DNA from 2 places in the Faecalibacillus intestinalis genome. Region 1 is predicted to be linked to the other one. Evidence: a T-box and tRNA genes for the amino acid it is inferred to sense, from the RefSeq annotation. Region 1 holds a T-box; the other holds one or more tRNA genes.
What was found. The T-box of region 1 lies ahead of tyrS (tyrosine--tRNA ligase). A T-box ahead of a tRNA ligase gene usually reads a tRNA of that ligase, here a tRNA-Tyr.

Region 1 (4,364 bases):
GTATACCATATTCTTTATGAAAAAAAGCTCCTAAGAGCTTTTATCCATTATATTTTAATACAAAATAATTTTTCTTTCCTCGACGAATAACTGTTTTGCTTTGTCCAAAAGCATCTTCTTTTTTAACAGTAAATTCTAAATCTTTAATACGTTCACCATTGATTAAAACAGATCCCCCATTAACAAATTCTCTCGCTTCTCTTTTACTTTTAGCAGCTCCAACTAAAATTAAAACGTCTAAAATATTCATTTCATTTTCTTCAGTTTCAACTGTTGGTACACCTTCAAAAGCAACATCAACTTGTTCTAAAGTTAAATTTTGAATTTGACCAGAGAATAATGTTTGTGAAACTTGAACTGCTTCTTCATAAGCTTCTTTACCATGTAAGAATGTAATAACTTCTCTAGCTAAAGCTTTATGTGCTTCTCTTAAATGAGGTTGTGTTTTATTTTTTTCTTCTAATTCCATAATTTCTTCTGGTGTTAAGAAAGTTAAGAATTTTAAGTAATCAATAACTTTATCATCTTCTGAATTAATAAAGAATTGATACATTTCATAAGGAGAAGTTTTTTCTCGATCTAACCAAATCGCTTTACCATTTGTTTTACCAAATTTTGTTCCATCACTTTTAGTTAAAAGTGGCATTGTAAAACCATAGGCTTCTTTTCCAGTTTTCTTTCTAATTAATTCAATACCAGCAGTAATATTTCCCCATTGGTCTTGCCCAGCAACTTGTAATTGACAATTTTTATTTTCATGTAACCAGTAGAAATCCATTGCTTGCATGATCATATAAGAAAATTCAGTATAAGTAATACCTAAATCTAATCTTCTTTTTACAATGTCTTTATTCAACATATAATTGACATTGAAATATTTACCATAATCTCTTAAAAAGTCAATAAAGTTTAAATCTTTTGACCAATCATAGTTATTAACCACTTCAAAACCAAAAATCTTTTGAGCTTGTGCTTTTAAACAGTCAAAGTTATGTTGAACTTGTTCCTTTGTAATCATTGGTCTTTCTGTATCAGGTTTAGGATCACCAATTAATCCTGTTGCTCCTCCAACTAATAAAATTGGATTATGCCCGGCATCTTTTAATCTTTTACTAATTAAAAATGATGAAAAATGCCCAATGTGCAAACTATCTCCTGTTGGATCAGTTCCAATATAGAAAGTTAATCCTCCATTATTTAATTTTTCTTCAATTTCTGGAGAACTGACATCTTTAATTAATCCTCTCCAAACTAATTCATCATAAATCTTCATAATTTCCTCCTTAAAATAAAAAACTCATTCCCATAGGAACGAGTTGATCGCGGTACCATCCTAAATTCATGTCAAAGACATACACTCAAGTAGATAACGGCTTGCACCGTCTAAGCTTTGCACTTAGAAGCTCCAGAGTGTATTCATATTATCTCTTGGCTTGTTTCCACCAACCACAAGCTCTCTATAACAATTAAATAATATTACTTATCTCCTTCATTGCTGTAAATACATCATATTAAATTTCATATTCAAAGTCAAGTGAATATAAAAATAAACCACTTTCGTGGTTTATTGAATAGTTGATTTACGATAAATATTTGTATAGCCTACGCACACTTCTTTTGTTTCTAATTCTTCTTGATTTAAAATTTTAGTAAGTAAACGTACAGCCAACGCACCCATATCATAAATTGGAAGATGAATCGTTGATAGTGATGGTCTACAAATAAGTGAGTAGCTTGTATCCATCATAGCCATAACTTCCATATCATCTGGAATGTTTATGTTATTATCGATTGCTGCATTAACAACTGCAACCCCTTCTTTATCATAACTTGCAAAAACTAAATCATGTTTATGATTTCTAAAATGTTCAACAAATTGTGTATAGCTTTCTTCATAGTGAGTAGAAGTATTAATAACCTGTGTTGACTCATCAAATGGTAATTGATGATCTTGATAAGCTTTTTTCATTCCTTCAATCAAATCAACTGTACGAATAAGATTTTGTTGAGGACTTACAAAAATAATATTATTTTTACCTTTTTCTAAATAATTATTAACAATATCATATGTAATCTTTTGTGCATCAACATAAACAGAACCTATCGATTCATCACTTACTTGCATTCCAATAACAACTGCTGGAATACTATGTTTTTTAACAAGTTCAATTTGTTGATCAATATTATCGTTATTAAATAATATAACTCCATCGGCTCTTGTGCGAATGACTTTTTCCATAACGTCGTCCATTGGACCATTTCCAATATCATCTGTTGTATAAATCGTAATATTGTAATCCAATGTTCTACCAGCATCACCAATACCACCAATCATATCTTTTACATGAGCAAATAATGATTGTGGGAAGATAATTGCAATAGTTGTAGTTTTGTTTGTCGCAAGACCTCGAGCAATTTGATTAGGTTTGAAGTTTAGTTCATCAATAACCTTCATTACCTTTTCTTTAGTTTTTTCACGAACAACTGATGATCCATTAATAACACGAGATACAGTTGCAAGAGAAACACCTGCTTCTCTTGCAACATCATAAATCGTTGCTTTTTTCATTAGTCTTTTAAATCATCGATAATGACATTTAAATCATCTTCAATGTCATTAATTTCATCTTCTAAATCAGAAAAATCATCAAATTCTTGTTCGCTCATTTTTTCTTTAACTTCATTAATTTTATCATTCACTTGGACAATAACATTATCAACTTGATCTTTTAACTTAGAATATTGGTCGCTATCTTGTAATTTTGTTACAACATCATCAAATTTATCTTTTAATTCATTTAATTTCGCTAAAGAACTATCTTTAAAGTCATCAACATCAAATTCATCAACTGTTTTTTTAATACTATCAATTGTTTCACTAATTAATTTTTGATAGTCTTCAACTGTCATTTCTTTAGCACTATCAAGAGTTTCTTTTCCTTTACCTTTTAATTCTTCTCTTAACTCGCTTCCTTTTTTTGGTGCCAATAACATCCCAACAAGAGCACCAATTCCTAAAGTTGTTAAAAATCTTCCTAATTTCATATTATCTCACCTTTCTATTTTTTCTTAATAAAGCTCATCATCATTTTCAATGGATTAAACTTTGGTCTTTGAGGATCAAAGAACTTTGCAACTGTTTCTACAGGCGCATTTAATAAGTCTAATTTGTAATTGACATCATCTAAGACTTTATCAACTCTTTTCAATGTATCTTGTGCCATTTCAACAGTATCCCCTGTTTGTTTAATCGCTGTTGATGTACGAATAAACAACACCCCCAAAGCAACTAAACAAAATGCACCTGCTAAAATTAAAACACAGTAACAAATGTCCATTGTTGTCATAAACATCCCTCTACTTTCATTAATAATTGTACCATAATTTACTCTTTTTATATAGATTTTTTGGCTTCAATCAACATTTCTTCAAATTTATAAATATCTTTACTACTCATAAATAAGAATACACAGTTATCATATTGCATTAATTCTTTAACACCTGCTTCATCTTCAGTAATGACTTTAGCACGTGCACTATTTTTTGAAATATCATAGATATCAATATCAATACCGTCTTCATGTTTTGCATTTTCTGGGAATGGACAGAAATATGGGTAATCCGCTTTATCCATTTCTTGAGCAAATTCTTTAGCAAAACGCGCTCCCCTTGAAAAACGATCTGGTTGGAAAATGGCAACGATTTTCTTACCAGGGTATCTCACTCTTGTTGCTTCAATAACATATCTGATTGCAGTTGGATGATGTGCATAATCGTCAACAAAAACATTGTTTCCTTGAGTTTTTACAGTATAACGACGTTTTGTTCCTTTGAATGTTTGAAGTTTACTTAAAATATAGTCATAAGACATATCTTCTAAATAACCAAGAGTAATAATAGCTAATGAATTATATAACATATGCATTCCAAATAATGGTATGTTAAAATGTCCAAATAATTCTTGATGAATATAAACATCAAATGATAATCCTTGTGGCGTTTCTAAAACATTAACAGCGCGAACATCATTATTTTCACCTAAACCAAATCTTAAAACATGTTTTTCAAAATGAATTTTCTTAATGTTAGGGTCATCTCCCCAAACAATAACTGTTTTCTTAACTTGTTTAGCAAATTGTTCAAAAGATTGAATATATCTTTCAAGATTTCCAAAATAATCAACATGGTCTAATTCAATGTTATTAATAATGGCATAATCTGGATGATAATGTAAGAAATGATCTTGGAATTCACATGTTTCTGAAATAAAATATTTACTTCCTACTTGTCCATGTCCAGTTCCATCACCAATTAAAACAGATGTTTTATCAAAATCTTCAAATAAATGGTAAGCCATACCTGTT
Region 2 (21,072 bases), 470 kb from region 1:
ATGAACATTATTATTTAACAAATAAACCTTTTCCTTTATATTATCAAAAATACATTTCTTTACTTCAAATCAATCCCTTCAAAATCATTAATAATATTTACCAACAAAAAAACTCTCAAGGATACATCCTTTATCAAGTACAAAGCATTCCTCTAGATATCCAAAAAATCATTTCCCTATCACTCATCCCTCAAGAAACAAAAACAATAAAAGAAATAAAAAAAGAGTGGATTCAATATTATGAATCTATTCTTATCTACACACCTTTAAATTCTCTAGAATATCAAATCATCTATTATTCTCTATTTACTCTTTGTCAGCTTTCTATCGAACTTTTAAATCATTATTTCTTGTCCACAACAGCCATTAACCTCTCCTATCAACATAAAAATATTCATTCATATGAAGATGTTTATCTTATAGAGAATATAAACCTCAATTTATACATTCATGATATTTTCTATTTATATCTAAACAATACAATCACAATCAATCAATTAGAACAAATAATCAATGAATATAATCTCACTTCAAAAGATCTACAAATTCTTTTATGTTATGCGCTTTTTCCTCAAATGTGTCTTGTACATTTCCATGAAGATTCTTTAACAAAAAAAAGGAGAAGATTAGTAAAATATAATAAAAAATTGTATTCTCTCATTCTTCTCCTTCAAAAATATATTCAAATCCCACCTCTTAAATGGATAAAATAAAACTACCGATAAAATTTTCGGTAGTTCTCTATTTATAATATTATGTACTTATTTATTCATTTTTACATATTCTTCTAAACATATTCCTAATTCATTGATCTTTTTAGCGTGAACTTTTCCAACATAACGATAATGCCATGGCTCATAGCCTACTTTAGTAATACTATTTTTATTTATTGGATACCGCAGGATAAAACCATATTTCCAACTATTTTTAATCAACCATTGTTATTCGGCTGTTTTTTCTTGACTAGGATCAAGACGTTGATTTTTCATAGAGACAATATCTATTGTTAAACCTAATTGATGTTCACTTGTTTTTGATCTTGCTACCCAAAAAAACAGCTTTATCTAAATCTTCTGTTTTTGAATATCCTTGATTTAAGTATTGATTTACTTTGTTTTTATAAAGATATTCTTGCTTTTTTTGTGTTCGATAGAAAGAACAAATCAGTAAGTTTAAACCTTCTTTTTTTGTCGTTTGTAACATCTCCATTAAATCTTTATAAATTCGTCGATCAACTACTTGTCCATTGTTCAACGATACTAAATCAACTTACCAATTTTCAGGTAGACTATTTTCATAATTAACCAATGTCAACAATTCATCGTGATTAACACTATTGTCTGAATTTTCTTGTTTGTTTTTGATTTTACCAGCAGCAAACAATTGATTACTATTTTGCTGAAGTTGTTTACTCATTAAAAAAATAAACTTGTAATCAATCCACCAATTACCCACACAACAACTAATACTTTCATTTTTTTCGTTTTGTGCTCCTTTCAATAAAAAACGCATCTTTTTTACACTTTTCAGTGTATAAAAAAGATGCGTAGAAACATCACCAAAGAAGTATCAAAGTTGTATCAATAACTAGAACTATCTGTAATATATGTTTGATTATCACCCATTTTAAATAAATATTTATGTATTTCTTTTTCAGTTAAACCTAAATGTTTTCTTCCAAAAGTATATATTTCTATATTTTCTTTATCGCCATGTTTTTTATTGTAATAATCATATTGATATATCAAATGTGTATCTGCATCATTTATAGCATTAAAAAATCCTTGTTCATTTGTTTGTAACATACATAATTTTCATTAAAATCAAATTCTGTCAAAATGCCTAGATTTTTTAACAACCGAAAGCTTACTCGTTTAAACATCTAATCTCTCATTTTTTATTTTTTCAACTTGAAGATGTCCAATTAATTGATTATTTTGTGTTTTAGAAACTGTTAATGGAACTAATGGGATAATGATCAATAAAGTGACAGCAAGCAGAAACTTCATTCTATATTTACACTTCTTCATGCTTCTTTGATCTTACTTAATTCATTTGTTTCCATACCACAACCATTATCTTCAATTATAAACTGATACCCCCTTTCTACTGGATGACCTTTTAAAGATATTCTAGCATTTCCTCCTACTGCTTTACGGGCGTTATCAAGTAAATTTAAACACACCGTTTTTATCAAATCCGGTTCAATAGAGAGCTCTCCAGGTTCAATTATAGTAGAAAATCGAATATGATTTTCTTTCATCAATAAATCCACTGTATCCTCAATTCCTTGGAAAAAAACTTTTGCAGAAATCCTATACACCTTAAAATATTGTTTTTTTTAAAACAATCAATTCCAATAACTTCATTGACATTGATTCTAATCGTTTTCCCTCTTCAACAATCAATATTTTATACATGGAATCACCTCAATTTCCACCTTACATCTAAGTTGCATCATACTTCATCATTTTAATAAAAAACACACACCTACATAGTAAGTGTGTTAGCTCCTTCATGGAGCGGGTGATGGGAATCGAACCCACGTAGTCAGCTTGGAAGGCTGAAGTTCTACCATTGAACTACACCCGCATTGAATGGTGCCCAGGGCCGGAGTCGAACCGGCACGGATTTTAAGGTCCGCAGGATTTTAAGTCCTGTGCGTCTACCAATTTCGCCACCTGGGCTTATTCAGTTAAATGGTGACCCGCAGGCGACTCGAACGCCTGACCCTCTGATTAAAAGTCAGATGCTCTACCAACTGAGCTAGCGGGTCATACCTTATGGCTGGGGTAGCTGGATTCGAACCAGCGCAATGACAGAGTCAAAGTCTGTTGCCTTACCGCTTGGCTATACCCCATTCATTAGATAGATGGTGGAGAGGAGTGGATTCGAACCACCGAACCAAAAGGAACTGAGTTACAGTCAGCCGCGTTTAGCCACTTCGCTACCTCTCCATCATGGTGCCGGCTAAAGGACTTGAACCCTCAACCTACTGATTACAAGTCAGTTGCTCTACCAATTGAGCTAAGCCGGCATTTTATTTATTTTAAACACTATTTTTTAATGGTGGAGGCTAACGGGCTCGAACCGCTGACCCTCTGCTTGTAAGGCAGATGCTCTCCCAACTGAGCTAAGCCTCCTTGACTAGTGCCCACTTATAATAACATCTCTATTCCCTTACGTCAACAGCTTTTTACATTTTTTTCATATTTTTTTATCAGTTATAATATCATCTAATGGAATATCAAAATCTTCAGATTGATAATGCTCAATATATTGAAATGAATAAGCCAGTCCTATTGTTGGTGCATTAAAATCTTTAAGATATCGATCATAATAACCTCCACCATAGCCCAAACGATAACAATTTGCATCATAACCTACAAGTGGAACAATCATTAAATCAAGAAATTCTTTATTAATTTCTTGTTTATCTATCGGTTCATCAATACCATATTTATTTTTTATCATTTTATCTTGATATAAAGTAAAATACATTTCTTTACCGCGAACTATGGGAACATAAAATTCTTTTTGAGTTTTAAATTCTTCAATTAATTTCCAAGTATCCACTTCATGTTTATAAGATAAATAGATTCCTATTTTTTTACTTTTAATGAAACGTGGATCTTTTTTTAACTTTTCTATAATGAAATGAGATTGTTTTTGATAATCATCAAAAGCCAATCTCATTTGTATCAATTGTTTACGTAATTGTTTTTTATCCAATTCCATTTTCACCAAAGTCCATTTTAATCAATTGATTTAATTCAACAGCATATTCCATTGGTAATTCTCTTGAAAATGGTTCAATAAATCCCATAACAATCATTTCTGTCGCATCTTTTTTAGAAAGACCTCTAGACATTAAATAGAAAAGTTGTTCATCTGAAATTTTAGAAACAGTTGCTTCATGTTCAATTAAAGAATCATTATTTCTAGCATAGTTTGTTGGCACTGTATCACTTGTTGAAATTTGATCTAAGATCAATGTATCACATTCAACTTTACTTTTAGCGTTGATTGCCTTTGGATTATGTTGTACTAACCCACGATAGTTTGTTTTACCACCGTTTTTAGCAATTGACTTAGAAACAATACTACTTGAAGTATTTGGTGCTAAATGAATCATTTTAGCTCCAGAATCCATAATTTGATTTTCTCCAGCAACAGCAATTGTAATACAAGAACCTTTCGCTCCTTCTTCCATTAAAACACAAGTTGGATATTTCATTGTAACAGCAGAACCAATATTTCCATCGACCCATTCCATTTGTCCATTTTTATAAACCTTCGCTCTTTGTGTCACTAAGTTTAAGATATTATTAGACCAGTTTTGAATTGTTGTATAACGGCATTTAGCCCCTTCTAAAACAACAATTTCAACAACTCCTGTATGTAATGAATCTTTTGAATAATTTGGTGCTGTACATCCTTCTACATAATGAATATCAGAACCTTTATCAACAATAATCAATGTTCTTTCAAATTGTCCCATTTGTTCAGAATTGATTCTAAAATAAGATTGTAAAGGTTTTTCTAGTTTTACTCCTGGTGGTACATAAATAAATGATCCCCCAGACCAAACAGCTCCATTTAAAGCTGAAAACTTATTATCATTATAAGGAATAACTGTATCAAAATACTTTTTAAATAATTCTGGGTATTCTCTTAAACCACTATCAATATCTAAGAAAATAACACCTTTTTCTTGAACTTCTTTCAACATATTATGATAAACCACTTCTGATTCATATTGAGTTGTTACCCCTGATAAATATTTTTGTTCTGCTTCAGGAATTCCTAGTTTATCAAAAGTATCTTTAATCGTTTCAGGGACTTCTTCCCATTTATTTGTTTGTTTATCAGAAGGTCTAATATAATACGTATACTCATCAAAATCTACTCTACTTAAATCGACACCCCATGTAGGCATTGGCTTTTTCAAAAAACAATCGAGTGCTTTTAAACGATATTCCAACATCCATTCAGGTTCACCTTTAATGGCAGAGATTTCTCTAATGATATCTTCATTAATTCCTTTAGGTGTTTTAAAAACAGACACATCTTTATCAGGAATCATAGTTTCATCATTTTCCATGAGTTTCCTCCTTTTCACTTTCATCAATTAATTGTGTAATTCCTTTCCATCCAAGAGTTGCACATTTAATTCTATTGGCCTGTTTATGAGTGTTATAAAAAGCAATCGCTTCTTCTAATATTTCAGGATCATAATCTTTTTCAAAAATCATATTCATATAATTTTCAATAATAACCCTTGCTTCATCAATTGTTTTACCAATTAATAATTCTGTCATAATAGAAGTACTTGATGTACAAATCGCACACGCTTCTCCATCAAAGCGAATATCTTCAATCACTCCATTTTCTATTTTTGCTTGTATATCAATATTATCAATACAAGTTTCACTATCCATATTGACTTTTTTATAGCTATCGTCTTCAACTAATTCACGATTACGTGGATTTTCATAATGATCCATAATAATTTGACGAAGCATCATATTATCCAAAGAAGGCATCTAAAAAGTCATCCCCTTTCTTACATACTTCAATAAACTGATCTATTTCTTCTTTTGTATTGTAGAAATAGAATGAAGCTCTTAATGTTTGTGAAACATGTAAATATTCATCTAATATTTTTGCACAGTGTTGACCAGCACGGATGGCAATTCCATACGTATTAAATAAAGATGCACCATCTTGAGAAAAAACATTTTTAATATTGAAAGCAATTGCTCCAACACCATTTTCATTGTAAATTTCAATGTTATCTAATTCTTTCATCTTTTCAACGGCATATTTTCTAAGCATTGCTTCATGTTCTTCAATATTTTTCATACCAATATTTTGTAAATATTCAATGGCACTACCAAGACCAATGACCCCTTCAATATTAGGTGTTCCCGTTTCAAATTTTGTTGGTGCATTTTTAAGCTTTACTAAACCACAGCTATTGTATCTTGCATTACTTCCTCCACCAAAACGTGTTGGTGTCATTTCATCCAATAAATGATATTTTCCATATAATACACCTACTCCTGTAGGTCCACACATTTTATGTCCTGAAAAAGCAAAGAAATCAACATCTAAATCTTGAACATCAACAGCATAATGAGGTGCACTTTGAGCCCCATCAGCACAAACAATAATATCGTGTTCATGAGCAAAATTACAAATTTCTTTAATTGGTGCTAAATATCCTAAAACATTTGTAATTTGCGCAAGTGAAATAATTTTTGTATGTTCAGTCACTGCTTTTTTGACATTTTCTAAAGTCACTTTTCCTTCTTCGTCTAGATCAATATATTTAATGATAGCTCCTGTATGTTTAGCCACTTCAAACCAAGGAAGCGTATTGCTTGCATGTTCAGCAAGAGTAATCAATACTTCATCTCCTTCTTTTAAATGTGTCACTCCATAACCAAAAGCTACCATATTCAAACTATCTGAAGAACCATAAGTATAAACAACTTCCTCTGGTTTACAATGAATAAAATCAGCAACAATACTTCTTACATATTCAAATTTTGTATCTACTTCATGTGATAAATCATAATCTCCACGATGTGCATTTCCAGAATAATTTGTTAAATAATCACAAACACTATCAATCACACATTGAGGTTTTAAAGTTGTTGCCCCATTATCTAAATAAATAAGAGGTTTTCCATGCATAGTCTTTTTAAGCATTGGAAAATCTTCTCTAATTTTTAAAACATCTAACATTATAGTCCCACCTTTTCTTTCAAAACATCTGAAAATCTTTCTTTTAAAGATTCTACACTGATAAATTCTAAAACAGGTAAGAAATAACCATAAGTGACTAGATGCATAGCATCTTGTTTAGAAAGACCTCTAGACATTAAATAATAAAGATGATCTTCATCAATCTTTCCAACACTTGCTCCATGGCTTGCTTTAACATCATATTCATCAATATATAAATACGGATTAGCTTGTGCTTTGCACCCTTCATCAAAAACAATAATTTTATTTGTTTGATGTGTATCTGATCCAGACATACCTTTATAAATACGTCCCACACCATCAATAATTAAACTTGCTTTTGATTTAACAATACCATAGTTATCCATATCACCATATGTATGTGGTGCTAAATGTTCTAAAGTCATTTCATAATGTTTATTTTCTTTTTCTTTGCTTAAAGAAGCTAAACGAAGTTTAACACTTGCTTCCTCTTCAAGTAAACGATATTTTATTTTTGATAAAGTTGTATAATCTGTTAATTCTACATAAGCGCAAGACACTCTTGCATACTTATAAACATCAACATTTTCATCTAAATCAAGTTGAATATTTTGATGACTATTTTTTTCAACATATCTTAAAACTTCACTTGATTCATTGATTTTTATATTTTTTGTATAAGAACAAGACTTTGATGCTTCATACATTTCTACAAGATCTACATGTAAACGATCTTTAATTTCAATATTAAATTGATAAGTTCCTTCTTCTGTTGTCTTATAAATAATTTGTACTTTTGCATCTTCATTAATCATTAAAGTTTGATTTTGAATTTGAATATCTTGTTTAAAAGATGTTTCTTTGATTGTTCCATTTTCTAAAACAAGATAATTATCAATATCTACTAATCGACTCATTATTTAGCTTTAACCTTATTTCCACAACTACCTAAAACAATAGGTTGTTTATCTTCTTCAGTTTCAAAATCAAAACCTAGTTCTTTAACCCAACGATAACCTTCTTTATCAATACGATCTATTAATTCTTGTCCTCCACTTAATACAATTTTTCCATCTACTAATATATGAACATGACTAGGTGGTACAAGTTCAAATAATCTTTCATAGTGTGAAACCATCACACAACCAAATGAATCTGATTTCATATCATTTATAGCTTCAGAAACAATTTTTAAAGCATCAACATCTAAACCAGAATCAATTTCATCCAATAATGCAAATTTTGGTTTTAATAATTTCATTTGCAAAATTTCATTTCTTTTCTTTTCTCCACCAGAAAAACCTTCATTTAAATAACGATGTGCTAAATTTTCGTCCATTTTTAAATCAGCAATATTTTTATCTAATTCTTTAATAAATTTAAATAAAGATACTGGTTTTTCTTGATGAGCATTGAGTGCAGCTCTTAAAAAATCAGAAGTGACAACTCCTGGAATTTCTTGAGGATATTGCATTCCTAAAAAGATTCCTGCTTTCGATCTTTCATCGACTGACATTTCTAAAACATTTTGTCCATCCAAGTAAATACTTCCCTCTGTTACTTGGTATTTAGGGTTTCCCATGATAGCTGATAGCAATGTTGATTTACCATTACCATTAGGTCCCATTAATGCATGTATTTCTCCTGTATTGATTGTTAAATCAATTCCTTTTAGTATTTCTTTATTATCAATACAAACATGTAAATTTTCTATTTTTAAAGTTGACATAAATCAAGCCCCTTTCTACCCACAACATTCTACTAAAATGTCAAAAAAAAAACAATCAATGTGATAATCTTTTGTATTAACAATTTATATTATATCCAAAATATGGTATATTATTTAAACAAAAGGAGTGATAATGTGAAATTTCTGAAATCTTTATTTCAAGTCATATCATCCAAAAAAATTACACAAACCCTGTTAAACTTACTTATTTTATTTTTGATCGTTCTTTTATTAGATATTACAAAAGAAGTATGGGGTGGCGCTTTTAGTATTTTTTGGAAGATTATAAAACCATTCTTTGTAGCATTTGCAATCGCTTATGTTTTAAATCCGCTTATTGAATGGGTACAAAAATATGTAAAAAATCGTGGATTATCTTTAATTATTGTTTATGTAGGAATCATTGCTTGTTTAATACTTATTTTATCACTAGCAATTCCACTTGTAATTAATAGCGTAACAGACCTCTATCCTGCTTTTGAAGACGGTTTGATTTTTATTTCGCGCTTTGTACAAAGTCATTTAGGCTTCAATATTTCTGAAATAACAACTTATATTCAAACAGAAGCAGCGAAACTTTTACAAGATATGACAGTTATTAATACAACGTTTGATGTTTTAAATTCTGTTATTGTAAAAATTGGAAACGGCTTGATTTATTCAATCCTTGCAATCTATATGTCTATAAAATTTGATAGTATAAGAATTGCAATTAATCATTTTGCAGGAAAATTTGATGAAAACTTACCTGTTTATTTAAAGGAAATCAATATTTCTTTAATTGAATATATTGAAGCTTTTGCTTTAAGTGCTCTTATTCAAGGTCTTACAACAGCTTTTGTCTATTTGGTTATTGGTCATCCAAACTGGATCTTACTTGGTATTTTCTCAGCTATCAGTTCGGTAATCCCTTATGTAGGTCCAATTGTTGCTAATTTACTTGGAATTGTCACTTCAATTACGATGGGGACAACAAAACTTATTATTTTATTTGTACTGATTTTTATTCAATCAAATGTTGTTCCTTATGTCATTCAACCAAAAATATATTCATCAAAAATCGATTTATCGATTATGTGGGTATTATTTGGTATTTTAACTGGTTCAACTTTGTTTGGTGCATGGGGAATGATCATCGCAATGCCTATTCTTGTTACTATTAAAATCAGTTATCGTGTTTATCGTCAACATAATCCTCAACCTAAAAATGCTTAGCAAATTGCTAAGCATTTTTTATAACATATTACAAATAATCACTAATAAAATAAAAAGTACTAAAACAAGCGTAAAAGAATTTTCACACTTCATATAAACCCCTCCCTTATATCCTTTTAGTATAAATTATGTAATAAATATGTTTGACCGTGTGTTTTTGCCCATAATATTGAAATAAGTGGGAAAAAATAGTATACTTTTTAAGTCTACAAGAAGGAGGAAAATTATGAAATTTAAAAAATGTGCTGCCTTATTACTTGTAAGTAGCTGCCTTTTGACTGGATGTACAACTTCATCAGCAAAAAAAGTTGATTCAAAATACGTTGTTGCATCTTTAGAAAAAGGAAATAAAACAAAAAATATCTTTGCTGATAATTTATATAAAGATATTATTGATAATTCAAGTAATAATTCAACAGTCTTTAATGCTGTATTACAAAACTTAGTTGATCAAAAATTCCCTGTCAACGATGATATGAAAGAAGATGCTGCTACAATTATTAAACAAATTAAATCAGCATATAAATCTAATTATGGTGATAACTATAAAGATTCATTAAATCAAGCTTTAACATCTGCAGGATATAAGAATTTATCTGAATATCGTCAAAAAATGATCAAACAAATTCAATATGCTAATTTCTTATTAGATTATATTGATGATCATTTTGATGATGTCTTTAATGATTACTATCAACAATGTGCTCCAAAATATGTAAGTTTAATTAAAATTTCTGTATCTGATACAAGCTCACCTACAGATGATGAAACTTCTAAATTAAATGAAGTTAAAGAATTAATCAGTAATACGGATAAATCATTTGGAGATATTGCTCAAGATTACTCTAATGATTCTACTTCAAGTAAAAAAGGATCATTAGGTATCGTTGATAGTAAAGATACTTCTGGTATTGCTAATAGTTATGGTAAAGATGTCTTTAATGCTATTGAAGCATTAAGTGAAGGACAAGTTTCTGATGTTATTACTGGTGATAATGGATATTATTTTGTAAAAGTAACAAGTACTGATAAAAAAACTTTAAAGAAAGAATTAAAGAAAACTGATATTGATTCTCCTTTATTAGCTTATGATGATTATTTACAATATGTTGTCTATAATTCTTATAAAATCAATTATAAAGATAAAGATATTAAAAAAATCGTTCAAGAAGTTGTTAATAAAGCCTTAGAAGAAAGAAAAACAGAAAGAGGTGAAGCCTAATGAATTCATTAAAAGATAAGCTTTACCAATATAGATTATTAGTTATTATCGTATGTATTTGTCTTATTGGTGGTTGTGGTTATGGTCTTTATAAAAGCTTTAACAAAAAAGATGATTCCTATGTAACCCATGTAAAAGATGGTGATTCAGCAGTTGTTAAAACAGGTGATGTAACAATTACTAAAGATGATCTTTATGAATATTTCTTAGATAATGATGGGTTAAATATGACTTTAAACAGTGCTATCAATTATGTAGCTGATCAAGAAATCACTGATGAAGATGCTATTAATTCTAAAGTTGAAGAATTAAAACAACAATACCTTCAATATGCTGGTACAAGTGATCTAGAAACTTACGCTAAAGATGCTGGCTATGAAAGTGAAAACGATTTTGTAAAACAAATTTTAGAGCCTAATGCAAAAATTCAACTTCTTCAAGAAAAATATGTTGAAGATAATTTCAAAAGTTTAGTTAAAGAATATAAAGTAAAATATCTTAAATATTTTACGGTTGATACTGAATCACAAGCTTTAAAAATTATTAAAGATTGTACAAGCGAAGAATCTTTCACAAATTATTTTAATGAAAATAGTGGAACAGATGCTGGTTTAGTTACAAAAGAATCAAGTAGTGTTGATTCTAAAATCATTAAAAAATTAGATAAATTTACAAAAGATGGTATTTATGCAAAAGCAATTAAAACATCTGAATCTAAATATGCAATTGTTTGGGTTTACAATACGGATAAATCAAATTTAAAAGATGAAATTAAAAAAAGTTTAACTTCTATTTCTAATTTTTCTACAAAATGTGAAACTTCTTATTTAAGAAAGTATAACTTTGATGTTTATGAACCATCAATCAAAAAGAAAATAAAAAAATCTTCTAAAGATTATTTTGAATAAGGTCTCGACCTTATTCTTTTTTTGTTTTAAAATAGAGCTATGGAGGAAAAGAAAATGAGTAACTGTATTTTTTGTAAAATTATTAATAAAGAAATTCCTGGAAAAATCATTTATGAAGATGATGTATGTATTGCTTTTTTAGATTTATCACAAGCAACTTATGGACATACCCTTGTTATTCCTAAAAAACATTTTGAAAATATTCTTGAAGTTGACGCACAAACATTGGCTCATGTAATGCAAGTCACTCAAAAATTAGCTAAACAAATCGTTGAAAAACTAAACGCTAAGGGATTGAATATTTTAACAAATACAAATGAAGTTGCAGGTCAAACCGTTCATCATTTCCACGTTCATATTTTACCTCGATATGATGAAAAAGAACTTGTTATTGAATTTAATGATCATAGTCAAGATGTTGATTTAGATGAAGTTTATCAAAAAATCGTAAAATAAAAAGATGGTTTTCCATCTTTTTAGAATAAAGAAAGTTGTTCAAAGTCATGAATATCTTTCTTTTTTATTGGTGTTTTTTCTTCAAATTCTTGTAAATATTCAAATATTTCTAAGTAATTACACATCATTTGATATTCTTGGCATTTTTTAAAGAATAAATTCATTAAATCCCTATTATGCGGGCTATTAAGCGTATATTGATCATTATACGTCATTTGATACTTTTCTTTCATACCAGGAAATAAACGATCTAGTTGCTTATAATAATATTCTCTGCTTCCCTCTCTTAAAGTAACTCCCATACCAAAACAAATAATTCCTTTAACTCCTGCTTCATGACATTCTTCTAAAATCTTTAAAATATTTTCTTGACTATCATTAATAAAAGGCAAGATTGGTGTTAACCAAACAATTGTGGGAATCCCATTTTTATGGAGTTCTTTTAATACTTCTATTCTTCTTTGAGTTGTACAAACACCTGGTTCTAACTTTTGACATAAATTTTCATCAAATGTTGTAAGCGTCATTTGAACAACACATTTTGTTTGTTGGTTAATTTTCTTTAAAAGTTCCAGGTCTCTTAAAATTAAGTCTGACTTCGTAATAAGTGTTACTCCAAAATGATATTGTTCAATAAGTTCTAAAGCTTTTTGTACATGCTTTAATTCTTTTTCTAAAGGCATATATGGATCACACATAGATCCCATTTGAATCATACATTTCTTTCTTTTATGTTTTAAACCATTTTCTAATAAAGAAAGCGCATTTTCTTTAACTTCTATATCTTCAAAGTCATGTTCAAAATGATAACACTTGCTTCTTGAATCACAATAAATACAGCCATGTTGACATCCCCTATATAAATTCATTGTATTATCATTAGATAAAATTCCTTTTACTGCTTTATAATGCATATTATAACCCCCATTGCTTATCATTTTAACATAAATTAAAACAATAAGTTTGTCATATTTCAAAAAATACATCAAAAAATTGGATTTAAAAACGATTTTGTATTTCAAAAATCGTTTATTTCTTCATTATTCTCTTAATTTTATAATAAAGTGTTTTCATATAAGGAATTTCAAACAAATAAGCTGGATGTTCCCAATAAATATACATAATCATTATAAAATAAACAAATACGCCTACAACAACAGATAAAATAAGAGGTAAAAAGACTCTATGAGTAAGTGTAAATAAACCATAATAAACACCTAAAACAATCGCTCCCATAACCAATGAAGCTAATAAAGGAATCACATAAGTTCTTTTTATTTCTTGTTTATAGCCTATTTTTTGACGTAAAGCTTTTTGATTTAAATAACACACTTGAAGCGCATATGTACAGTTACCAAACACTAAAACATAAACCCCTAAAGGTGTAATAAACAATAATAACGCAATAATGATGATGTGACAGACAAGTGAAAATGCTGCATTTCTTAATGGAACATTCACTTCTCCTAAAGCTTGTAAAATCCCATTTGTAAGTGTTGATAAACCATAAAAGATAATCGCTGGAGATCCTAAAGCAAGCAATAATGTAGCTGTCATAATTGTCTCTTTTTGAGGAAATAAAACACCCATGATTGGATAAGATAATACTGCCATTCCTACTGCCGCTGGAATTAAAATCAACATTGTTACTGATAGCCCAGATGTAATATGTACTTTTGCTTCTTTAACATTTCCAAGTGCCCAAGCAGATGAAATAGAAGGAATAGAAGCTGTAGACATCGCTGAAGCTAGAGCAACTGGCACATTTTGTAAAACAACATATTTTCCTGCATAAACACCATAATTTGAAATATAAGTAATTTTATCAATATGATGAAATGATTGAGCAAAATAGAAAATATACATATCGATCGTAGTGACTAAATTATATACACAAGTTGCTAGAATGATGGGTGCAATAATATGCATGATCATTCTAAAAATTTCTTGATACGAATCTACTCGTTCACTCGCTTCTTCATCTTTTTCTTCTACAAAAGTATTTTTCTTTTTTAAATACATAAAAATCATGTAGATCAAACCAACTAAAACACCAGCCCCTGTTCCAATTGCAGAACCAGCAGCACCATATGATCCTACTTTTGTTGCATCTACACCAAGATATGGTTGAATAAAAATATATGCAGCTAGCAATGCAACAACTGCATTAAAGATTTGTTCAATGATTTGTGAAACAGATGTATAAACCGTTGTCTTATGTGCTTGAAAATATCCTCTAAATACTCCTAATAAGCCCGATAAAAAAATTGTTGGACATAAGACCCTTAGTGCAGGAACAGCATTAACATCCACAATGAATGGCGCCAAGATAAATAATAAAATTGCTGCACTCCCAGCAATGGCACAAACATAGATAAATACACATTTTAATATTCTTTTAACATTTTTATATTCTTTTAAAGCAATCTTCTCTGATATCAATTTAGAAATAGCTGTAGGAATACTATACGATGAAATAAGTAAAACTAACGCATAAATATTATAAGCTGTTGAATAATACCCATTTCCTTCGTCTAAAATCATCGCAGTTAAAGGGCTACGATATAAAAGCCCAATGATTCTAACTAAAATTCCTGCAAGTGCTAAAATTGATGCTTGTTTAACAATTGAATTAGAACGACTCATAACGACCTCACTTTCCAAAATTCATTATAACAAATATTACCATAAAACAAAATAAGCAATCTTATGATTGCTTATCTTTTATTCATCAATACCTGTAATGATCCATTTGTCATTTTTCTTTTCTAAAGTAAATGTTGCTGTTAGTTTTTCAGTAGGTGCGTTTTTATATGTTTCTGTCATGCTTTGATAAAGAATAGGTGCAATACCATCATATACTTTAATTTGATATGCTGATAGACCTTCTTCTTGATAGACTTTAGCAAGTTCATCTTGATGTTCTTCTACATATTGTTGTGCAGTTGTGTTTAATTCACTTTGATCAAAAGATACTTGTGAGTAATCTTTTTGTTTTCCTGTCACTTTAACTGTTGTTTTATCCCCATCTGCTTTGATATCTTTAATTTTGATATCTGTAAATAAATCTTTGAAAATAGCTTTTTTGAATTTATTTGTTTCATCAACAAAAACTTTACCATATTCTTCTTCAGTATATTGGCTTAATTCTTTTTCCATTTTTTCAAGATCCATTCCTGATAAAACATCTTCACTCGCTACCTTTTTAAGTTTTGTAATGTCGCATTCCTTTACATAATCAAAAAAGTTTGTTACAACTTCCTTTTGTTCATCTGTTGATGAAGAAGCACCACATCCAGCAACAAATACAAGTGCAAATACGCACATTAACTTCATTAACTTTTTCATACTATTCTTATCCCTCCATAGGATAATTATATCATAAAAAAAGAATGAGGACATCCCCATTCTTATAATTCTTCTCCGTTTGTTTCGATAACATGTTTATACCAATCAAATGATTTCTTTTTACTTCTAGAAAAATCACCTTCATGATTATTATTATAGTTAACATAGATAAATCCATAACGTTTATCATATTCACCAGTTGAAGCGGAAACAATATCAATTGGAGACCACATTGTATATCCAAGTAAATCAACACCATCATATTCAACAGCATCTTTCATTGCTTGGATATGTTCTTTTAAGTAATCGATACGGTATTGATCATCAACTGTACCATCTGCTTCTTTTTTATCGTAAGCACCAAATCCATTTTCAACAATCATCATTGGAAGTTCAAAACGGTCATTGAACCAGTTTAGACACCAACGTAATCCAAGTGGGTCAATTTGCCATCCCCAATCTGATGCTTTTAAGTATGTATTTCTTACGAAATCTTCAGGTACATAATCAAATGTTTTTTCATTACGTCCTTGATATTTTGTCGCAAATGACATGTAATATGAGAATCCAATATAATCTACTTTACCTTCAGCTAAGATTTTCTTATCTTCTTCAGTAATGAAATCATATCCTTTTCTTTCAAATTTCTTTAAGATATGACGAGGATAATGACCTCTAGCATGTACTTCTACATACCAATATTTTTGATGCATTGCACCTAGAGCATTCATTACATCTTCTGGTTTTGGTGAAGCTGGATAAACACCATTCATCCCAATCATACATCCTACTTGTAAATCAGGATTGATTTCATGTGCTGCTTTTACAGCTAATGCTGAAGCCACTAATTCATGATGTGCTGATAAATACATTAAATATTCTGCATCGTCACCTTCTTGAAGTAAAACAGCACCTTCTTGAATTAAGTTATGTTGTGTCGCATCAGCTTGGTTATTGATTTCATTGAAAGTCATCCAATATTTTACTTTATGTTGATATCTTTCAAAACATACTTTCGCAAATTTAACGAACATATCAATTGCTTGACGATTTCTAAATCCACCATATTCTTTAGCTAATGCCCAAGGTAATTCAAAGTGTGATAATGTAATAACAGGTTCAATACCATATTTATGACACTCATCAAATAAATCATCATAGAATTTTAAACCTTCTTCATTTGGTTCTTTTTCATCTCCTCTAGGGAAAATACGAGTCCATGCAATAGAAGTTCTAAATGCTTTAAATCCCATTTCTGCAAACAAAGCAACATCTTCTTTATAACGGTGATAGAAGTCAACACCTACATGGTTTGGATAATCTTCACCTTCAATAATACCATCAGTTAAACGTCTTGGCGCACCTGTAACGTTATCTCCTGCAGTTTCGACATCGCTACAGCTGATTCCTTTTCCACCTTCTTGCCAAGCACCTTCACATTGATGAGCAGCAACTGCTCCACCCCATAAAAAATCTTCTCTAAATCCCATTCTATTTCCTCCTTAAAATACACATCTATCATACCATTTTTTAGTACCGTTTTCATTAGTATAATAAAAATTGGTAAAGAAAATTTTGCCAACTATAAACTATTTGCTAGACACTCTAAAATATACAAAACAGGAACTTGGGTTACAGAATTAGCATAATATTTATCTTTTACATTAGGTAAATGGTAATTGATACATAAATCAGCCATTTGAGCCGCTTTATTATGACTATTTTCAGAAATTAAAATGACCTTCGTTCCATAACTTTTTAAATTCTGTATTCTTCCTAATACCTCTGTTGTATTTCCTGAAACCGATAAAATAATTGCGATCGCTTTTTCATAAAAATCAAGTCGCATACTAAAATCTTCTATATATAACGATCGTATTCCTTTTCGATTAAACAAACCATGGCCATATTGTGCAAGAATGCCTGATAAACCAATTCCATAAAAAATAACATCTCTTGCTTCTTTAATTAAAGCTACTGCCTCTTGAATTTCTTGATAAAACATCTCATTATCAACACTATAAAAAAAATTAAAAATATGTTCTAATTGAAATGTATTGGTATTTACTTGTTCATGTTCTTCTAATTTTAAATAAGCTTTATATTCTCCAAATCCTTCAAAGCCTAATTTTTGGCAAACTCTTGTAATCATAGCTGTTGATACATGTAATTGATTTGCTAGATCTTTTAATTTCATTGAAATAACCATGTTTTTATTTTGTATTAAATAAAAATAAATATCATATTCTAAAGGATTTAAATTTGTTATTACTTCATTTACTTCCATTTACATCACCAAATACATTTTACTAAAAAAAAACTACTAATCAAGTATGATTAGCAGTTATATATCTTTTTATAGTTTGCAAGTGCACCTATTAAATTTGAATCATTATCATATTTACAACGAACAATGTTTACTTGAGGAATTGGAACATCAATTGACTGATAAATCTTATCCAGTGATTTTTGAAGATATTCTAATAAAATTGGTTGTTTACTAATACCTCCACCAATAGCAATTTTATCAGGATCAATAACCGCTTGTAAATTATATAACCCTGTCGCTGTTATATTACAAAATTCTTCTAAAGCTTTTAAAGCATCTTTATCTCCTTGATTACAATATTCAAAAGCTTGTACACCATCAATTTCTTCTACTAATCCTTTAGCTTTAGCTATCATTTCAACCAATGTAAACGCTCCAAAATCAGTTCCCCATTTATTTTCAAAGCCTAAATTCTTTTTCCAATCTATTGATAAATAACTAAATTCTCCAGCAAAGCCATGAACACCGGTAAAGACTTTATCTCCAATAGTTACACCTCCACCGATACCAGTACCAATAATACAAACAGCACCTACTTGGCTGTCTTTTAAACTGCCATAAACAACCTCGCATAAAGCTGCACATTTAGCATCATTTTCAATTGTTAAACGATCTGTTGTAACTGATTTCAACTCTTTTAAAATGTCAACATCTTGATTATAAAGTAATGCTCCTGGTATTTGCATTTTATTCGTTTTTTTATTAATTAAACCAGGAAGTGACATAGCAATTCCATCTACACGTTCTTGATATTTTTGATAAAGATTTTGAACTTCTTTTTTGAAATCTTCTAATGATGTTTTAGGTGTTGGTACTTGCCCTTTTTCAAGAAACTCTAATTCATCATTCATTAAAGCATATTTGATTGCACTTCCACCTACATCTAATACTAAATATTCCATAACTTTCCTCTAAAAGAAAATCAGGCTACTTACCTGATTTTCTTTTTACTTTCTTTCTTTTCTTTTGATAATATGTATAATCATTGCTTTCAAGATATACTTCTCGTGTATCAGCAAATAGATCATGTAACGGTCTTCTTGATTTTAAAACAATCATTAAAATCACTGAAATAAGTGTCATAAATATTCCAAAATAAGCATAATACTTTGGAATATTTAAACCTGTTACAACTTGTAATAATTGATGTAATATATTACTTGAAGTAAATACACTTCCTTCAACTAATAAAATCATTATAAATTGTCGAATAAATAATTGTTTATTTGTTACTTCATCATAATTATTTGCAATAATTTTTAAATGAAAGATTTTTTTCCCTAATGTTTGTCCTTTAAAAACAAACATTGGAACTAAAACATAATATCCACTAGCAACAATAAATGATAGACTTCCAGCAATGATATTGTAAGGTGCATGAAAGATGGATAAATTTTGAGGTATATACGTTGCATCTTGATGTAACATCATATAAATAACAATCACTGGTAAAGAGGCAATCATTCCTCCAATATACCAATCAAAAGCATAAGATAAAATTCTTCTAATCCATCCTATATCATTAGGAATATCTTTTTTTAGTTGTAGAAAGTAATTGTTCATATAATTCTCCTTTTATAACACTTCACCGTTGGTTTCAATAACTTTTTTATACCATTCAAAAGAATCTTTTTTACTTCTTTTTAATGATCCTGAACCATCATTATTTTTATCAACATAAATAAATCCGTAACGTTTTTTCATTTCTCCAGTTGAAAAACTTACACAGTCAATACAACCCCAAACAGTATATCCTAATAAATCAACACCGTCTATATCTACAGCTTTTTTCATTTCTTGAATATGTTCTTTTAGATAATCAATACGATATTGATCATGAACTGAACCATCAACTTCTTTTTGATCGATTGCACCAAAACCATTTTCAACAATAAACATTGGAAGTTGATAACGGTCATATAACCAATTTAATGTATATCTAAGACCTTTAGCATCAATTGGCCATTCCCATTGTGTTTTTTGAATATAAGGATTATCGCATAAATCATTTTCTTCATCATAATCAAGATTAATATTACCATCACCTTTTGTTGCAAAAGACATGTAATAACTAAAACCTATATAATCAACACAACCATGTTTTAAGGCTTCTAAATCTTCTTGAGTTAAATCTAAATCATATCCTTTTCTTTTAAAGAATGATTTCATATAACCAGGAATAATTTCTCTAGCATGAACGTCTAAATACCAGAAACGTTTATGATTCGCTCCTACAGCTTTTAACATATCGTCTGGATTACATGAATAAGGATAGATTGGTGTCATGGCCATCATACATCCAATCATTAAATCAGGATTGATTTCATGTGCTATTTTTACAGCTTTTGCACTAGCAATTAATTCATAAAGTGCTGCTTGATAAACAATTGCTTCACGATCTTCTCCTTCTTCAAATAAAATACCTGAGTTTGTAAAAACTGCCACATCTGCTTTATAGTTTGCTTGATTATTGATTTCATTGAAAGTCATCCAATATTTGACTTGATGTTGATATCTTTCAAAACATACTTTCGCAAATCTTACAAAACAATCGATCAGTTTTCTATTTCTCCAACCACCATATTTTTTTACTAAACCATAAGGCATTTCAAAATGGCTTAAAGTAATAACGGGTTGAATACCATTTTTTAATAATTCATCAAACATCTCATCATAGAATTTTAAACCATCTTCATTAGGTTCTAATTCATCCCCTTGAGGAAAGATTCTTGCCCAAGAAATAGATGTTCTAAAACATTTGAATCCCATTTCTTTAAACAAAGCAATATCTTCTTTATAATGATGATAAAAATCAATAGCTTCATGATTAGGATAAAATTCATTAGGTAAAATCGTATCTGTAATTTGTCTTTTTTTACCAACACCCCCAACTGTCATCATATCTGAAACATTGAGACCTTTTCCTTTTTCATTATAGCCACCTTCTACTTGGTGAGCAGCAACAGCTCCACCCCATAAAAAATCCTTACGCATTTTCTGCTCCTTCTGCTTTTAGGGCTGCTTTTGTACTTGCGATAACAAATGGTAAATAAATTAAAGTACTTACACCAACACAGACAAAACCAATAACTAAAGCCATGATATTATTTGCTCCTGAACCTAAGAAAGG

Region 2: it has a tRNA-Tyr gene. The T-box ahead of tyrS (tyrosine--tRNA ligase) is inferred to sense a tRNA for this amino acid. The anticodon was not compared.

Annotation. Positions count from the first base shown of each region.
Region 1 covers NZ_AP024085.1:1,528,989-1,533,352, forward strand. Annotated here, with positions in the region: gene tyrS (tyrosine--tRNA ligase) at 41-1,273, opposite strand; T-box leader at 1,305-1,502, opposite strand; gene Fi14EGH31_RS08365 (LacI family DNA-binding transcriptional regulator) at 1,565-2,569, opposite strand; gene Fi14EGH31_RS08370 (YtxH domain-containing protein) at 2,569-3,045, opposite strand; gene Fi14EGH31_RS08375 (DUF948 domain-containing protein) at 3,060-3,347, opposite strand; gene Fi14EGH31_RS08380 (UDP-N-acetylmuramate--L-alanine ligase) at 3,395-4,364, opposite strand, start outside.
Region 2 covers NZ_AP024085.1:1,054,089-1,075,160, reverse strand. Annotated here, with positions in the region: gene Fi14EGH31_RS05650 (hypothetical protein) at 1-713, shown strand, start outside; gene Fi14EGH31_RS15570 (M15 family metallopeptidase) at 762-935, opposite strand; gene Fi14EGH31_RS15565 (D-alanyl-D-alanine carboxypeptidase family protein) at 1,024-1,254, opposite strand; gene Fi14EGH31_RS15325 (hypothetical protein) at 1,270-1,512, opposite strand; gene Fi14EGH31_RS15320 (hypothetical protein) at 1,581-1,805, opposite strand; gene Fi14EGH31_RS15560 (hypothetical protein) at 1,875-2,009, opposite strand; gene Fi14EGH31_RS15315 (ATP-binding protein) at 2,027-2,275, opposite strand; tRNA gene Fi14EGH31_RS05630 (tRNA-Gly) at 2,519-2,592, opposite strand; tRNA gene Fi14EGH31_RS05625 (tRNA-Leu) at 2,599-2,687, opposite strand; tRNA gene Fi14EGH31_RS05620 (tRNA-Lys) at 2,701-2,776, opposite strand; tRNA gene Fi14EGH31_RS05615 (tRNA-Gln) at 2,785-2,860, opposite strand; tRNA gene Fi14EGH31_RS05610 (tRNA-Tyr) at 2,874-2,957, opposite strand; tRNA gene Fi14EGH31_RS05605 (tRNA-Thr) at 2,962-3,037, opposite strand; tRNA gene Fi14EGH31_RS05600 (tRNA-Val) at 3,068-3,143, opposite strand; gene Fi14EGH31_RS05595 (5-formyltetrahydrofolate cyclo-ligase) at 3,208-3,732, opposite strand; gene sufB (Fe-S cluster assembly protein SufB) at 3,725-5,104, opposite strand; gene sufU (Fe-S cluster assembly sulfur transfer protein SufU) at 5,094-5,546, opposite strand; gene Fi14EGH31_RS05580 (aminotransferase class V-fold PLP-dependent enzyme) at 5,530-6,753, opposite strand; gene Fi14EGH31_RS05575 (SufB/SufD family protein) at 6,753-7,652, opposite strand; gene sufC (Fe-S cluster assembly ATPase SufC) at 7,652-8,464, opposite strand; gene Fi14EGH31_RS05565 (AI-2E family transporter) at 8,600-9,679, shown strand; gene Fi14EGH31_RS15690 (YjcZ family sporulation protein) at 9,698-9,772, opposite strand; gene Fi14EGH31_RS05555 (peptidylprolyl isomerase) at 9,906-10,901, shown strand; gene Fi14EGH31_RS05550 (peptidylprolyl isomerase PrsA family protein) at 10,901-11,809, shown strand; gene Fi14EGH31_RS05545 (HIT family protein) at 11,864-12,265, shown strand; gene Fi14EGH31_RS05540 (SPL family radical SAM protein) at 12,286-13,179, opposite strand; gene Fi14EGH31_RS05535 (putative polysaccharide biosynthesis protein) at 13,295-14,911, opposite strand; gene Fi14EGH31_RS05530 (hypothetical protein) at 14,990-15,613, opposite strand; gene Fi14EGH31_RS05525 (6-phospho-beta-glucosidase) at 15,676-17,103, opposite strand; gene Fi14EGH31_RS05520 (MurR/RpiR family transcriptional regulator) at 17,196-17,900, opposite strand; gene Fi14EGH31_RS05515 (ROK family protein) at 17,951-18,844, opposite strand; gene Fi14EGH31_RS05510 (RDD family protein) at 18,870-19,505, opposite strand; gene Fi14EGH31_RS05505 (6-phospho-beta-glucosidase) at 19,518-20,936, opposite strand; gene Fi14EGH31_RS05500 (PTS sugar transporter subunit IIC) at 20,929-21,072, opposite strand, start outside.